One region of the Rhizobium sp. EC-SD404 genome, then DNA from elsewhere that is predicted to be linked to it. Evidence: predicted binding sites of a transcription regulator. Region 1 holds the regulator's gene; each other region holds the start of a gene.
What was found. The regulator LexA, encoded in region 1, represses DNA repair genes until DNA is damaged. The targets are predictions, from matches to a motif close to TGTTCNNNNTGTGTTCNG.
Positions count from the first base shown of each region.

Region 2: a site for LexA is predicted at 3,451-3,468, ahead of recA (recombinase RecA). Genes of this name have one in related genera too.
Region 3: a site for LexA is predicted at 1,491-1,508, ahead of ruvC (crossover junction endodeoxyribonuclease RuvC). Genes of this name have one in related genera too.

Region 1 covers NZ_LR701459.1:2,183,108-2,188,423, reverse strand. The annotation lists gene trpC (indole-3-glycerol phosphate synthase TrpC) at 1-690, shown strand, start outside; gene moaC (cyclic pyranopterin monophosphate synthase MoaC) at 687-1,190, shown strand; gene GC125_RS11220 (molybdopterin molybdotransferase MoeA) at 1,193-2,410, shown strand; gene lexA (transcriptional repressor LexA) at 2,509-3,240, shown strand; gene GC125_RS11210 (ComEC/Rec2 family competence protein) at 3,234-5,316, opposite strand, start outside.
Region 2 covers NZ_LR701459.1:2,530,559-2,535,874, reverse strand. The annotation lists gene GC125_RS12975 (YiaD family glycine zipper/OmpA-like lipoprotein) at 16-681, shown strand; gene GC125_RS12970 (hypothetical protein) at 828-1,301, shown strand; gene GC125_RS12965 (pseudouridine-5'-phosphate glycosidase) at 1,381-2,304, opposite strand; gene GC125_RS12960 (carbohydrate kinase family protein) at 2,364-3,314, opposite strand; gene recA (recombinase RecA) at 3,526-4,611, shown strand; gene alaS (alanine--tRNA ligase) at 4,811-5,316, shown strand, end outside.
Region 3 covers NZ_LR701459.1:972,104-977,419, forward strand. The annotation lists gene GC125_RS05590 (SH3 domain-containing protein) at 1-266, opposite strand, end outside; gene GC125_RS05595 (LLM class flavin-dependent oxidoreductase) at 392-1,396, opposite strand; gene ruvC (crossover junction endodeoxyribonuclease RuvC) at 1,553-2,065, shown strand; gene ruvA (Holliday junction branch migration protein RuvA) at 2,124-2,741, shown strand; gene ruvB (Holliday junction branch migration DNA helicase RuvB) at 2,820-3,860, shown strand; gene GC125_RS05615 (NAD-dependent epimerase/dehydratase family protein) at 3,873-4,769, opposite strand; gene GC125_RS05620 (glycosyltransferase) at 4,771-5,316, opposite strand, start outside.

The DNA of each region.
Region 1 (5,316 bases):
TTCCTGGCCGCGATTGAGGAGAAACGCGCTCATGGTCAGTTCGCTCTGATCGCCGAGATCAAAAAGGCCAGCCCGTCCAAGGGTCTCATCCGCGCCGATTTCGATCCGCCGGCGCTTGCCCGAGCCTATGAGGCGGGCGGCGCGGCCTGCCTGTCGATTCTGACCGACACCCCATCGTTCATGGGCGCGCCGGAATTCCTCGTCGCTGCCCGTTCTGCGACGACGCTGCCAGTCATCCGCAAGGATTTCCTCTTCGAGCCGTACCAGGTCTTTGAGGCCCGGGCGATGGGCGCCGATGCCATCCTCGTCATCATGGCCTGTCTCGACGATGCCATGGCCCTCGAGCTTCACGATACGGCGACCGATCTCGGAATGGACGTGCTTGTCGAAGTGCATGACGAGGCTGAAATGGAGCGCGCGCTGGTGCTGACCTCACCGCTCATCGGCATCAACAACCGCAATCTGCGCACCTTCGACGTGTCGCTCGAAACCAGCGAGCGCCTCGCCCCGATGGCTGCCGGTCGTCATCTTGTCGGCGAAAGCGGCATCTTCACCCATGAGGACTGCCTGCGTCTCGAGCGCGCCGGTATCGGCACGTTCCTCGTCGGCGAAAGCCTGATGCGCATCGACGATGTCGCCGGCGCGACGGAGACGCTGCTTACGGGCAAACTTCAGGTGGCAGCGCAATGAGCGACGAACCGCGGCTCACACATCTCGACGAACGCGGGCGTGCCACCATGGTCGATGTCGGCGGCAAGGCCGAGACCGAGCGTGTCGCCATCGCCGAAGGCTTCGTGAAGATGGCCCCGGAAACGCTCGCTCTCATTCAATCGGGCAGCGCTGCAAAGGGCGACGTCATCGCCACGGCGCGCATTGCCGGCATCATGGCTGCCAAGCGGACTGCCGACCTCATCCCGCTTTGCCATCCGCTGATGCTGACCAAGGTGTCTGTAACGATCGAGGCAGCGGATACCCTGCCCGGCCTGCGTGTCGAGGCCATGGCGCGTCTCACGGGCCGCACAGGCGTCGAGATGGAAGCGCTGACGGCCGTGTCTGTTGCCTGCCTCACCATCTACGATATGGCGAAAGCGGTCGACAAAGCGATGGAAATCACCGGTATCCGACTGCTGTCGAAGACGGGCGGCAAGTCCGGCGATTGGACTTTTCCGGGTAATGACGGGGCACCCTGACCATGGCGCTGCTGCCCGTCGATGATGCACTGTCGCTGATCCTCGCTGACGCTCGACCGATCGACGATATCGAGAATGTGCCTTTGAATGCCGCGTGGGGCCGCGTGCTCGCCGAACCACTTATCGCGAGGCGCGATCAACCTCCGTTTCCCGCCTCCGCCATGGACGGCTACGCCGTGATTGCAGCCGATACGGCAGAACCAGGCGCCACGCTCACCGTCATCGGCGAATCGGCCGCCGGCCATGGTTTCCCAGGCGCCATCGGACGCGGCGAGACCGTCCGCATCTTTACCGGCGCGCCGGTTCCGCACGGTGCCGATGCGATTCTCATCCAGGAAAACGCAAGGCCCCTCGACGCAAACCGGATCGACGTTCTAGAGCCTGTCCAGTCCGGGCGTTTCGTGCGGCGTGCAGGCCTCGATTTCCACCGGGGTGAAACGGTCATTGCCAAGGGCGCGATGCTCGATGCCGGCCGGCTGACACTGGCAGCAGCCATGAACCTCCCTTCCCTGCCCGTTCATCGTCGTCCGCGCGTCGCCATCCTCGCGACTGGCGACGAACTCGTGCAGCCGGGCGCGGACCCACGAGACGATCAGATCATCGCATCCAACAGCTTCGGTGTCGCTGCGATCGTCAAGGAAGCAGGAGGCGACCCGATCGACCTCGGCATCGCCGCCGACACCGAGGATGCCCTGAATCGATCGATCGATGCCGCACAGGCGGCAGGCGCCGATATCCTCGTAACGCTTGGTGGCGCCTCGGTCGGCGATCACGACCTCGTTCGCAACGTGCTGGAATCGCGCGGCCTTGAGTTGGCGTTCTGGAAGATCGCCATGCGCCCCGGCAAACCTCTGATGAGCGGCCGCATCGGCCCGATGCATGTTCTGGGATTGCCCGGAAACCCGGTTTCGAGCCTCGTCTGCTCTTACGTCTTCCTCACGCCGCTGATCGCAAAGCTCGCTGGCCGCGCCCATCATCTGCAGATGGTGGATGCGGTTCTGGATGTCGACCTCGCCGAAAACGACGTGCGCCAGGATTATCTGCGCGCGGCGATGCGCCGACGGGCGGACGGAAAGTTGGTCGCCACCCCTGCCACCAAGCAGGATTCCTCCATGATGCGCGTGTTCGCCGAGGCGGACGGCCTCGTCATCCGGCAACCATTTGCCCCCGCCGCCAAGATGGGAGACACCGTGCGGGCGATCGTCTTGCGACGGATCTAGCCACGGTTTTCCCTGGCGGACTTGCGGAACACAAAAGGAACAGATAAAGTGTGTTCCACATTTGTTTCCATCCGATCGAGCGGGGGCCCAAGCAGCCGATGTTGACGCGTAAGCAGCAGGAACTGCTTCTTTTCATCCATGAGCGTCTGAAGGAAAGCGGCGTACCGCCATCTTTCGACGAGATGAAAGAAGCCCTCGATCTCGCGTCTAAATCGGGGATCCACCGCCTCATCATCGCGCTAGAGGAACGCGGCTTCATTCGCCGTCTGCCGAACCGTGCGCGTGCGCTGGAAGTCATCAAGCTGCCGGACAGCTACAACGCGGCAGTGCCGCAGCGTCGCGGCTTTTCGCCGAGTGTCATCGAAGGATCGCTTGGCAAGACGCCGAAGCCCGAGATTGCAGCCGAGCGCCGCCAGAGCGAGATGCCGCGCGACAACGACAATCGCGCCATCAGCGTGCCCGTCATGGGCCGTATCGCGGCGGGTGTGCCGATCTCCGCCATCCAGAACAATACCCATTCGATTGCCGTTCCACCGGACATGCTCGGCGGCGGCGAACATTACGCGCTCGAGGTCAAGGGCGATTCGATGATCGAAGCCGGCATCTTCGACGGCGACACGGTCATCATCAAGAACTCCTCGACGGCCAATCCCGGCGACATCGTCGTGGCTCTGGTCGACGACGAGGAAGCGACGTTGAAGCGTTTCCGTCGCAAAGGTGCATCCGTCGCGCTCGAGGCCGCCAACCCGGCTTATGAAACGCGGATTTTCGGCCCGGATCGCGTCAAGATCCAGGGGAAGCTCGTCGGGCTCATTCGGCGCTATCACTGATCCAGGCTATCGGCAGCTCTTCCGTCTCCGCTCATGTTCGTGTTGACGGAAGAGGCGCCATCCGTGCCGGGCTCGGCAAAACTTCCCGTTCTCCAGTCATAGTAGCGGTGTCGCGTCCAAGCGCGCATCCGGCCGGCAGACTGCTCGAAGCGGAACGTCGGCTGCTGGTCAAGGTGTGCACTCTGCCCATTGCCTGCAGCACGCGCTTCGTTCGCCGCGAATCCGTCTCCCCTCGTTTCAGCGTAGACGGCGATTGCGCCGGTCTCACGCAATGTGCGGGCGGTGAAGAGCGTCGCGCCCGACCGGCATTCGCGCATCGACAGCGGTATCGGAATGATCGCGATATCGGTCATGTCGCATGCGGGGCCGACATAGGCCGGCTCCTCCAGCCAGGCGATCGTTGTGCCGTTTTCCATGCGAGCCACGCAAAACGCACCTCGGCGGCATTGGAACACGCCTGTTATTTGCCCATCACTCAGTTCGCGGATCGCCTGACGCATCATTCCGTAGGCAATGGCGGGGTCGATTTCGGCTTCGCCCTCGACCGGCTCGGCAGGCGCCTGGGTTGACGTGTGGTCAGCCTGTGCATCGACAACGACGATTGGCGGGACATGGGTCTCCAGCCGGGTTGCCGTCGCCCACTGATCGAAGATGAAGCTGCTCGGACGCGCACGGTTGGTGGCCAAGCCGTCATCGCGCAAGATCGCGGCCAAGCGGCCGTCCTCTGCGATCAGCAGCAATGGCGGGTCGGCGCGTATGTCGGACACCATGATCAGCGCGGCGGCAGACGCGGGTATCATCGCGACATTTCGCAGCCATGTTCGGGCAAAGACGAGAATGAGCAACGCCAGCGACAGAAGCGCAGTGACGGCACCCGGAATCTGACCCGTAGCAAAACCGTCGCCATAGTCGGCGACATGATGGCCGATGGCAATGACCGCCTGGAGACCAACACCCATGATCGTGAGGAAGATCGCGTCGAGGCCGAACGGCATCGTCAGGAGCGCAAGGGTGCCGAACGGCATGACGATGATGGAGATGACGGGCATTGCGATCACATTGGCGATCATCCCGTAGCTCGACATGCGGTGGAAGTGGTGAGCGGAGAATATCCCCGTCGCGGCTCCGGCGATCAGCGAGGTCACGGCCAAGCCGAGGATCAGCCCCGTCCAGCGCCAGACGAAGCCCGGTTTGGCGCTGGAGAACTCCGGAGCCTTGTTCTTGTTGCGCGCGGCCCAGCCGCCATAGGCGGCGATGAGGGCCGCAGTGGCCGCGAAAGACATCTGGAAACCGGGCGATGTCACCGCCGACGGCGTGACGAGAAGGATGAGAAAGGCCGCGATCGCGACGTTGCGCATAGTCAGCGCGGCCCGATCGAGCAGCACCGCGACCAGCATGACGACCACCATGATCCACGCCCGTTGCGCGGAGATGACGGCTCCTGAAATCAGCAGGTAGAAGGTGGAAGTGCCGATGGCGCCGAGCGCCGCGAATTTCTTGACGGGCCAGGCCTGGGCGATGCCCGGCACGAGCGCGAAGCCAAGGCGCAGCCCGGTGAACATCAAGGCTGCTGCCAGCGACATGTGCAGGCCGGAGATCGAGAGGATGTGGGCGAGCCCGGTGATGCGGAAGGCTTCGTTCGTCTCCTCGGAGATCGAGCGGCGGTCGGACACGGTCATCGCCGCCGCGACGGCGCCCGCATCCCCCGGGATCACCTCCTTGATCCGAAAGGCGATGGTTTCGCGCAGTTCGGTCGTCCATTGCGCGATCCGATCTTCGAAACCCTCATCGACCCTTTCACCGGGCATGATACCGGGTGGCCCGTAGAAGAAGCCGAAGGCTCCGATACCGGCGAAATAGGAGTTGAAGGCGAAATCGAACGTGCCTGGCATCGCGGGACCAGATGGGGGCGCCAGACGCGCCAGGCCGATGATGGACGCGCCGATCTCGATATCGGGATGGTCGCTGCGCGCCAGCAGCCGCACGCGTTCTGGCGGCCGCCGCAATGTCGGGTCGTGCGTAGACCTGACTTCGACCAGGTAGCGCCAACGCCCCTCCTCATCGATTTCGCGTGCC
Region 2 (5,316 bases), 350 kb from region 1:
TGGAGAGGACCCATCATGACCAGATCAGCATTCAGGCTGCGGATTGTTTCCGCCGGCCTGGCAACTGCGCTGCTTGCCGGTTGCACGAGCGACCCATTTACCGGCCAGCAGCAGCTGTCCAACACGGCCGGCGGCGCCATGCTTGGTGCTGCTGCCGGTGCCGGTCTCGGCCTTCTGGCTGGTGGCGACGACCGCCGCAACGCTCTTCTCGGCGCCGGCATCGGGGCATTGGCCGGTGGGGCGATCGGCGGCTACATGGACAATCAGGAAGCGCGCCTGCGCGCACAGCTGCAGGGCACCGGCGTTTCGGTGACCCGCAATGGCGACAACATCATCTTGAACATGCCGTCCAACATCACCTTCGGCACCAACGAAGCGAGCGTCCGTCCGGACTTCTACAACACGCTGAATTCGGTCGTGCTGGTTCTGCGCGAATTCGACCGGACACTCGTCGACGTGCTCGGCCACACGGACAATGTCGGTTCGGCGAGCTACAACCTCGATCTGTCGCAGCGGCGCGCCCAGTCGGTTCTCGGCTATCTGACGTCCCAGGGCCTCGATCCGCGCCGCTTCCAGGCGCAGGGATTCGGCTTCAACCAGCCGGTTGCCGACAATTCGACCGAAGCAGGTCGCGCCGCGAACCGCCGCGTCGAGATCCGCATCGTCCCGATCCAGGGTTGAACACCCACATCATGATTCCCGGCCCGGTCTACATGCCGGGCCGGCGTTCACCATAGACGTGGATGAGTGGCCCCCAGCCACCTGAAATCTATGGTTTTTCGGCCAGTTCGGCGGTATCTTGAAAAGTCTTCTGGGGGACTTTCATCATGAACAGGATCTATTGGGTTTTCGCGTTTCTCGTTCTTTCCGGCGGGAGCGCTTTGGCGTGTCCGGACTTTGCAAAGTCCGGCGATACGTACGAGCTTTCCGGGGCCGATCTTTACACCGTGCACCAGTACAATGTGCGCGCAGGCGGAAACATCAACATCGAGAAGTGCGGCAACGTCACGCCGCAGACCGATCGCGGCCGCGGCTATGTGACGGAAGCGCCGGACTTCACCTTCAACCTGAGCGGAATGGGGAAATATATCCTGACCGTATCGGTGGAGAGCGATTGCGACAGCGTGCTGCTGGTAAACACCGCGTCTGCGGGTTGGTACTATGACGACGACGACAACGGCAATCTGGATGCGAAGGTCAGCCTGACGCGTCCGTCGGACGGCTGGCTCGACGTTTGGGTCGGAACCCATGACGGCGCGGTCTGCGACGCGATGCTGTCGATGGAAACCTTCGACCGCTGACCCGGCCGTTCAGCCCCGCGTTTGGCAGGCGATCCGCGCGCGGGTCGCCTGTTTCCGCATGGCCGCTCGACGGGTCCGATCAGGCCGCCAGGGCGACGGCGATGCGCGTGGCGAGACGGACATTCGCCTTGACCAGCGCGATGTTGGTTTCAAGGCTCTTTCCGCCGGTGATGTCGACGAGTTCGGACAGCAGGTACGGCGTCACGGCCTTGCCGCTGACGCCGGCTTTTTCGGCGCGGGCCATGGCTTCGCGGATGTGGGCTTCCATGATTTCGCGGGCGATTTCGTCCTCGGCCGGCACGGGATTGGCGATCAGCATGCCACCGGTGATGCCCATGGCGGTGCGGACCTTCTGAAAACGGGCGATCGCATCCGGAGTGTCGAGGCGCAGCGGCGATGTCAGGCCGGATTGGCGCGACCAGAATGCGGGAAACTCATCCGATCCGAAGGTGACCACGGGCACGCCGCGGGTTTCCAGCACTTCGAGCGTTTTCGGCACATCGAGGATGGCCTTGGCGCCGGCGGAGACGACGATGACGCCGGTGCGGGCAAGCTCGTCGAGATCGGCGGAGATATCGAAGCTCGTTTCGGCGCCGCGATGGACGCCGCCAATGCCGCCTGTGGCAAAGACGCCGATGCCGGCATGGGCGGCGGCGATCATGGTGGCGGCAACCGTCGTGGCGCCTGTGCGGCCTTCAGCCAGGGCGAAGGCGAGATCGGCGCGCGACAGCTTCATCGCATCCTTGCGCAAGGCGAGGGCGGCGAGCGTTTCGTCCGACAGGCCGACATTCAGGACACCATCGATGACGGCGATCGTGGCGGGCGTTGCGCCTTCCTCGCGCACGATGGCCTCGACCGCCCGGGCCATGTCGAGGTTGCCCGGAAAGGGCATGCCGTGGGTGATGATGGTCGATTCCAGTGCCACGATGGGCTTGCCGGACGCCCGCGCCTCGGCAACATCCGGGGCATAGGCGATAAGACCGGTTTCGTCTTTCAGGCTCATCTTCGTCTTCTCACGGCTTGTGTCTGCATCGGGATAACGTCGTGGCGGCTCGCGCCCGGCTAGCGCTTCAGATGCAATGGATCGATCGGGGGCACAAGGGCAAGGCGCGCCCGCACGGCATTCAGCGTCAGCCCGGGCGGTGCCGGCTCGGCGCTTTCGACGGCAAGTGAGGCGGCGGCGACGCCGTGCCTGCAGGCATCGGTGAAGGGCAGTCCGTTCTGCAGGAAGGCAAGGGTGGCGGCAGCGAGCGCGTCTCCGGCGCCGGTGACATCGACGATGCTGCAGCCCTCGATCGCGGGCAGCAGGAACGTCTCATGTCGATCGAAGGCGAGGGCCGCGCCGGCGCCGGCCGTGACAATGCCGCGTTCGATGCCTGCGGCGCGCAGCTGCTCTGCCTGCGCCCGCCAGTCGTCTGCCAGCGGACCGACGAGCGCTTCGGCCTCGCGCCGGTTCATGAACAGGCTGGAGAGGGAGGCTAGCACGGGTTCCAGCCGCACGATCTTGGCCGGCGAAATGGCGATGGCGGACAAGGGCCGGCCTGCCTCGTCGCACCGCCGCGCCAGGCGCGCGATGGTCGCTTCCGGGAGGTTGGCGTCGACCAACACCGCATCGGCATCTGCTATGGCATCGCGCAGGGTGCGGCGATCGCATTGGCGGGGCGAAAAGGCATCGTAAAGCGCCATGTCGGCAAGCGCGACGACGAGATCGCCGTGCGAATCGAGAATGGCCGAATAGGTGGGCGTCGCCCGATCGAGGAACGTGATCGGCGTATCCTCGACGCCAGCATCGGCCGCCGCCCGTGCCACCGTTTCGCCGGCTGGATCGCCGCCGCGCGGCGCCACCAGACGGACCGCATGACCAAGCCGCGCGAGATTGCGGGCGGCGTTGAACGCGCCGCCGCCGGCCATCTCCGCCCATTGCCCGGGATTGCTGGCGTGGAGATGCAGCGGGCCCTTCACCTGCCCGCGCCGATCGAGATGCGCCCCACCGATGACAAGGAATCGCCTCAACGGCAAACCTTCCACAGGATAGGTGATCCTGGCTTCTTTCCCGATTTGCGGGTAATGCTGATCATGCGCGGAACAATCCGGGAATAAACGTGGAAAAACAACGGCGGGCCAGAGATTTAGAAGGCACTTGCCAAATGAGAACAAAATAGGTACAAACGAGAACAGATGGCATGTTTGCCTGTCCGGCTCGAATAACCTAAAGGTGGATCATATGGCACAGAACTCGCTGCGGCTCGTAGAGGACAATTCGGTGGACAAAAGCAAGGCTCTCGACGCGGCGCTCTCGCAGATCGAGCGCGCGTTCGGCAAGGGCTCGATCATGAAGCTCGGTTCGAACGAGCAGGTGGTCGAGATCGAAACCATTCCGACCGGCTCGCTCGGTCTCGATATCGCACTCGGCGTCGGCGGACTGCCGAAGGGCCGTATTATCGAGATTTACGGACCGGAAAGCTCGGGCAAGACGACGTTGGCGCTGCACTGCGTTGCAGAAGCGCAGAAGCGCGGTGGCATCTGCGGCTTCATCGATGCCGAGCACGCGCTCGATCCGGTCTATGCCCGCAAACTTGGCGTTGATCTTGAGAATCTCCTGATCTCGCAGCCCGACAATGGCGAGCAGGCCCTCGAAATCACCGACACGCTGGTGCGCTCCGGTGCCATCGACGTGCTGATCATCGATTCGGTCGCGGCGCTGACGCCGCGCGCTGAAATCGAAGGCGAGATGGGCGACAGCCTGCCGGGTCTTCAGGCGCGTCTGATGAGCCAGGCGCTGCGCAAGCTGACGGCTTCGATCTCGCGGTCGAACTGCATGGTCATCTTCATCAACCAGATCCGCATGAAGATCGGCGTCATGTTCGGCTCGCCGGAAACGACGACGGGCGGCAACGCGCTGAAGTTCTATGCGTCGGTGCGCCTCGACATCCGCCGTATCGGCTCGGTCAAGGACCGCGAAGAGACTGTCGGCAACCAGACCCGCGTCAAGGTCGTGAAGAACAAGATGGCGCCGCCGCTGAAGGTGATCGAATTCGACATCATGTATGGCGAAGGCATCTCCAAGACCGGCGAACTGGTCGATCTCGGCGTCAAGGCCGGCATCGTCGACAAGTCGGGCTCCTGGTTCTCCTACAACAGCCAGCGTCTGGGGCAGGGGCGCGACAATGCCCGCCAGTTCCTCAAGGACAACCCGGATACGGCCCGCGAGATCGAGACGGCGATTCGCCAGAATGCCGGCCTGATCGCCGAGAATTTCTTCGATGACGGTCTGCCGGACAACGACGCGGACGACGCCGCGGCCGGCTGACGAGGCCGCCATTCCCTCAACAGTTTCGCATCGATCGATTGCGGCGGGCCCCATCCGGGTCCGCCGTCTTCGTTTCAGGCAGTCGCAAAGCGCGGCGTTTGCGATGCTGGACAGGGTTTGTGACGAACGATAAAAGCCGGACACACAAAGGCTGGCGGCCCTATCGGGGGCTGGTCGAACAGAAGAAAAAGGGCGTTTCATGAGCGGCGTAAACGACATCCGCAGCGCATTTCTGGACTTCTTCAAGGCCAATGGCCACGAGGTCGTCAGCTCGTCTCCGCTTGTGCCGCGCAACGACCCGACGTTGATGTTCACCAATGCCGGGATGGTCCAGTTCAAGAACGTCTTCACGGGTCTGGAACAGCGGCCGTATTCGACGGCAGCGTCTGCGCAGAAATGCGTGCGCGCCGGCGGCAAGCACAACGACCTCGACAATGTCGGCTATACGGCGCGCCATCACACCTTCTTCGAGATGCTCGGCAATTTTTCCTTCGGCGACTATTTCAAGGAGCAGGCGATCACGCTTGCCTGGAACCTGATCACCAAGGATTTCGGGATTGATGCGAACCGGCTCCTGGTGACGGTCTACCACACGGATGACGACGCTTTCGCGCTGTGGAAGAAGATCGCCGGCCTGCCGGACAGCCGCATCATCCGCATTGCGACGAGCGACAACTTCTGGGCGATGGGCGATACCGGTCCCTG
Region 3 (5,316 bases), 1.2 Mb from region 1:
TTGTCGTAGGACAGGTCGAGATAGCTGGCCGAGACCCAGCCGCGCACGCCGCCGCCTTGTACATCGCACCAGCCGGGGCCGGCCGTGCAACCGATGACGTCAACCTGGGCGCCTGCAGGAAATACGGTGACCGCCGGATACTGCGTGCCGGGACCGGACCGCACGTTCAAATTGGTCGTGACAAAGCCTGGTGCTGCAGATGCGATGCTGGGCAGCGCGACCAGTGCGGCCAGCGATGCTGCTGCGGCGACTATGAACTTCTTCATCTCACTCTCCTTGCGGCCTTTTTGGGCTCTTCGATGCATTCAGGGGCGAAGCATGAAGACAGATTTAGCGTCCCGATCCTGAACGAAGGATGGCTTAGCGGTTCATACGCCGTTCATCGACGCATTCAGGCTGCCTGCCTGGCCATTTCGTCGCGCATGCCGGCCAGGATTTCGAGACCTCTCAGCCGCTTGTCGAGATCATGGATTGGCAACGAGACGATCAATTCGTCCACCTTGGTCAGTTCAAGGAACCGATCCGTCTTTTCGCGCACCGTCTCGGGGGAACCGACGAGAGCGTATTGGAACGTATGTTCGATGCCGATCTTTTCGTTTGCGGTCCAGATTTCGTCCATCGATTCGACCGGCTTCGGCGTCCGCCCGGGCGTGCCCCGACGCAGATTGACGAATTGCTGCTGCGCCGAGGTAAAGAGGAATGCCCCTTCCTCGTCGCTTTCGGCCGGTGCGGCCATAACGCCCGCCATCGCATAGGGCTTGTCGAGCACGGCGGAGGGCTGGAACTTCTCACGATAGATTGCGAGCGCCTGCATCAGCGAATCCGGCGCAAAGTGCGATGCGAAGGCGAAAGGCAGGCCGAGCATCGCCGCAAGCTGTGCGGAGTATAGGCTGGAGCCGAGGAGCCAGATCGGCACATGGGAGTTCTCGCCCGGAACCGCATGCACGCGCTGGCCGGGTTGTGGCGCGCCGAGCAACGTCATCAATTCGACGACGTCGTTCGGAAAGTTTTCGGCTCCGGCATCGAGATTGCGGCGCAGGGCCCTTGCGGTCAGTCCGTCGGTACCGGGCGCGCGACCAAGCCCGAGATCGATGCGGCCGGGGTAGAGGGCTTCGAGCGTGCCGAACTGTTCGGCAATCACCAGCGGCGAATGGTTCGGCAGCATGACGCCGCCCGAGCCGACGCGGATCGTCTTCGTCCCACCGGCCACGTGACCGATCACGACGGCGGTCGCAGCAGAAGCGATGCCATGCATGTTGTGATGCTCGGCAAGCCAGAAGCGATTGTAGCCAAGCGCCTCGGCTTTCTGGGCGAGCTTCAGGGAGCCTTTCAGCGCATCGGCCGGCGTCTGGTCTTCGGCGATGGGCGAGAGATCGAGAATGGAGAGGGGTACCATGACTGGTCCTTTGGCAGCGAAAGCGCGTTGGGTGTTGGGAGAGATTTAGGTGCTGCGACCCTCCACCGCCACCTTCTCCGTTCGATCCTCAGTTTGTTTCTCTTTTGTTCACGAGATGCGTGGCAGAACATGGCATCAGCAGCTAGGGTTTCGCGCATGCAACAGACGATTCGCATCATGGGTATCGATCCGGGCCTGCGCCGTACCGGCTGGGCGATGGTCGATGCGCTCGGCAACTCGCTGCGCTTCGTGGGATCAGGCACGATCCGGTCCGACGAGAAATGCGATCTGGCGACCCGTCTCAAGCAATTGCACGAGGGTCTCGCCGCCATTCTCCATGAAATGAAGCCGGACGAAGCAGCCGTGGAGCAGACATTCGTCAACAAGGATGCGGTCGCGACCCTGAAGCTCGGCCAGGCGCGCGGCGTCGTCATGCTTGTGCCGGCGCTCGCCGGCTTGCCGGTCGCCGAATACGCGCCCAATGCGGTGAAGAAGACGGTCATCGGCGTCGGCCACGGCGACAAAACGCAAATCCACATGATGGTGAAGGTGCTCCTGCCGAAGGCGACGTTCGACACCGACGATGCCGCGGACGCCATTGCCATCGCCATCTGCCACGCCCACCACCGTCAAAGTGCAGCCGGCCGGCTGAGGCTCGCGAGCGCATAGATGACGGCGATCTGGCGACGAAAAATATCTGCCCAGCCCACAATCGGATAGCTGTTCCATGATCGGAAAACTGAAAGGCACGGTGGACGAGATCGGCGAAGACCATGTCGTCGTCGACGTCCACGGCGTTGGTTACGTTGCCTATTGCTCCGGCCGAACGCTGGCGAAACTGACCGCCGGCGAGGCCGTGATCCTCCAAATCGAGACCTATGTGCGCGAAGATGTGTTGCGGCTCTATGGCTTCACCAGCCCGCTGGAACGCGAATGGTTCCGCCTGCTGCAGAGCGTGCAGGGCGTGGGCTCCAAGGTGGCGCTGGCCGTCCTGACGACGCTGACGGCATCCGAGCTCGCCAATGCCATCGCGCTTCAGGACAAGGCGACCGTGGCGCGCGCACCGGGTATCGGACCCAAGGTCGCCCAGCGCATCGTCACGGAACTGAAGGCGAAGGCGCCCGCCTTTGCCGGCGATGCCGCAGGCGCGATTGGTTTCAAGCAAGAACTCGGCGAGGGCGTCGCCTCCGCACCCATCTCGGATGCGGTCTCCGCGCTTACCAATCTCGGCTATTCACGCGACCAGGCGGCGAACGCCGTCGCGGTCGCCGTGAAGAACGCCGGCGAAGACGCCGACAGCGCTAAGCTTATCCGTCTGGGGCTGAAGGAACTGGCAAGGCCATGAACTGCGGTGCGATTGCGAGCGCCGAGCGGCTGGACTACACCGATGGCATGACCCGTTCACCGACCTCGGCCAACGCCAATGAGTGATCCCGCTCGTCTCATCGATGCAGAAAAGCGCGGCGAGGACGCCGAGGCGTCTCTGCGGCCGCAGACGCTCGACGATTTCACCGGCCAGGCCGAAGCGCGCGCGAACCTCAAGATCTTCATCGAGGCCGCCAAGGCACGCGGCGAGGCACTCGATCACGTGCTGTTCGTTGGCCCGCCTGGCCTTGGAAAGACGACGCTCGCGCAGATCATGGCCAAGGAACTCGGCGTCAATTTCCGTGCGACATCCGGCCCCGTCATCGCCAAGGCCGGCGATCTCGCCGCTCTCTTGACCAATCTCGAAGAGCGCGATGTTCTCTTCATCGACGAAATCCATCGCCTCAGCCCGGCGGTCGAGGAAATTCTCTATCCGGCGATGGAAGATTTCCAGCTCGATCTCATCATCGGCGAAGGGCCGGCGGCCCGTTCCGTGAAGATCGATCTCGCCAATTTCACGCTCGTTGCCGCCACGACGCGGCTTGGCCTCCTCACCACCCCGTTGCGTGACCGCTTCGGCATTCCGGTGAGGCTCAATTTCTATACCGTTCCAGAACTGGAACTGATCGTCCGGCGCGGTGCCCGCATCATGGGCCTGCCGATGACCGAGGATGGCGCGCTCGAAGTCGCCCGCCGTGCCCGTGGCACGCCGCGTATCGCCGGCAGGCTGCTGCGCCGTGTGCGCGATTTCGCCGAGGTCGCGCGCGCCGAAGCTGTGGATCGCAAGGTCGCCGACGAGGCGCTGACGCGCCTGGAAGTGGATGCGCTCGGCCTCGACCAACTCGACCGACGCTATCTCTTCATGATCGCCAAGAATTTCGGTGGGGGCCCAGTGGGCATCGAAACGATCGCCGCCGGCCTCTCGGAACCGCGCGATGCGATCGAGGACATCATCGAGCCCTATCTGATCCAGCAGGGCTTCATCCAGCGCACGCCGCGCGGCCGGGTCCTCACTGCCAACGCTTGGAAACACCTCGGTCTCAACGCACCGAAGGATTTGGAAGCGACGCAGTTTCGCATTCAGTTCGACGAGGACTGATCCGTCGTCAGCCTAACGAGGCCTGATCAAGTCGGGCAGCGTTTCTTCCAGCAGGTCGAAGCCTCCCGGGCGCCAGCCGAGCTTTTTGAGCACGGTGCAATCCATGACGTCGACCGATGTTCTATCGGCGGGGTCTGGAGGCTGTCTCTCGATACCCGAGAGCGCAGCGACCCGGCCTAAAAGGTCGTGTTGATCCAGCAGGATGTCGGAAACGTTGAACACCCGTCCGGCGATGGCGTTGATATCGGTATACCGCAGAAGGAGAAGAACGGCCTGCGCGACATCGAAACCGTGCACTTCCGTCGCCACACGCGGCGCGATCGTCTGACCGTCCAGGAAATCCGCAAAGAGCTTCTCCCACTTGTGGGAGGCACCCGACCGATGAGCACCGTAAACGCCGGTGATCCTGAGGCTGGCCGCCACGAATTCGGCCGAGGCGAGGGCGCTGAGTGCTCTTTCTCCATCGAGCTTCACCTGCCCATATAGCGTTTCAGGCCTTGCCGGCGTCGCTTCTGTGAGTAGTGTCGGTGCCCCTTGGGTGCCGTAAACCGCGCGGCTTGAAAGAAAGACGGCACGCTTGACGCCGCCGGCTTTCGCAGTTTTGAACAAGGCGATACTGCCGTCGCGATTGAGCCGGCTGAAACGCGCCGGATCGTCGCCTTCGCCGCCCCGGTACTTGCCCTCGACATGATCGAAGGCGCCGTGCACCAGCCAGTCGATGCCTTCGAGAAGGGCCGTGCGATCGGCGTCGGGATCGAGGTCGAGCGGCCTGAAGGCAATCGGCGCACTGAACAGGTCGGGCTCGGGAGGTTGCCGGCCGGCGACGATGACCTCGAAGCCTTCCCGCAGCATGGCTTCAACGATGAAGCGACCGACATACCCCGTTCCGCCGGTCACCAGCACACGCATGTCAGTCGACCGCAGGATCGGCGACCGCAGGATTGGTGAGCGATGCGATGTCCGGAATGTTCGCGCCGGTGAAATAGGCCTGCCAGAGATCGATCAGCGGGCGCAGCCGATCCGTCTTCGGATGATCGGTCTCCCAAGGCTTCTCATATTGGTAGTGGATCACGTTCACCGAGCCCCAGTTCCAGAGTGCGGGCATGGTGAACCAGACATATTGCAGCATATTCATCGTCACCGGCAGGCCGTGCCAGTCGGGAAAGAAGGTCTGCAGGAAGGTCTGGTCGGTGCGCGGCCAGTGCGCGCCGGGCTCATCCAACCGCGCCATCATCGCATCGAACGTCGCGTCCGATGGCTCTGCCACGAAGACCCCGGAGTTCAGCCGGTGAAAGTCCGCGACGCTCTCGTAGACGTTCGGTGCCGCGGAGAATTCCGGATAGGCGAAGAGCTTGTCGATGTTGCGGATGACGATGGCATCGGCGTCGATGAAGACGACGCGTTCATACTGCGCCATCTGCCAGAGCCGCAGCTTGCAAAAATTGTCGAGCGGCGA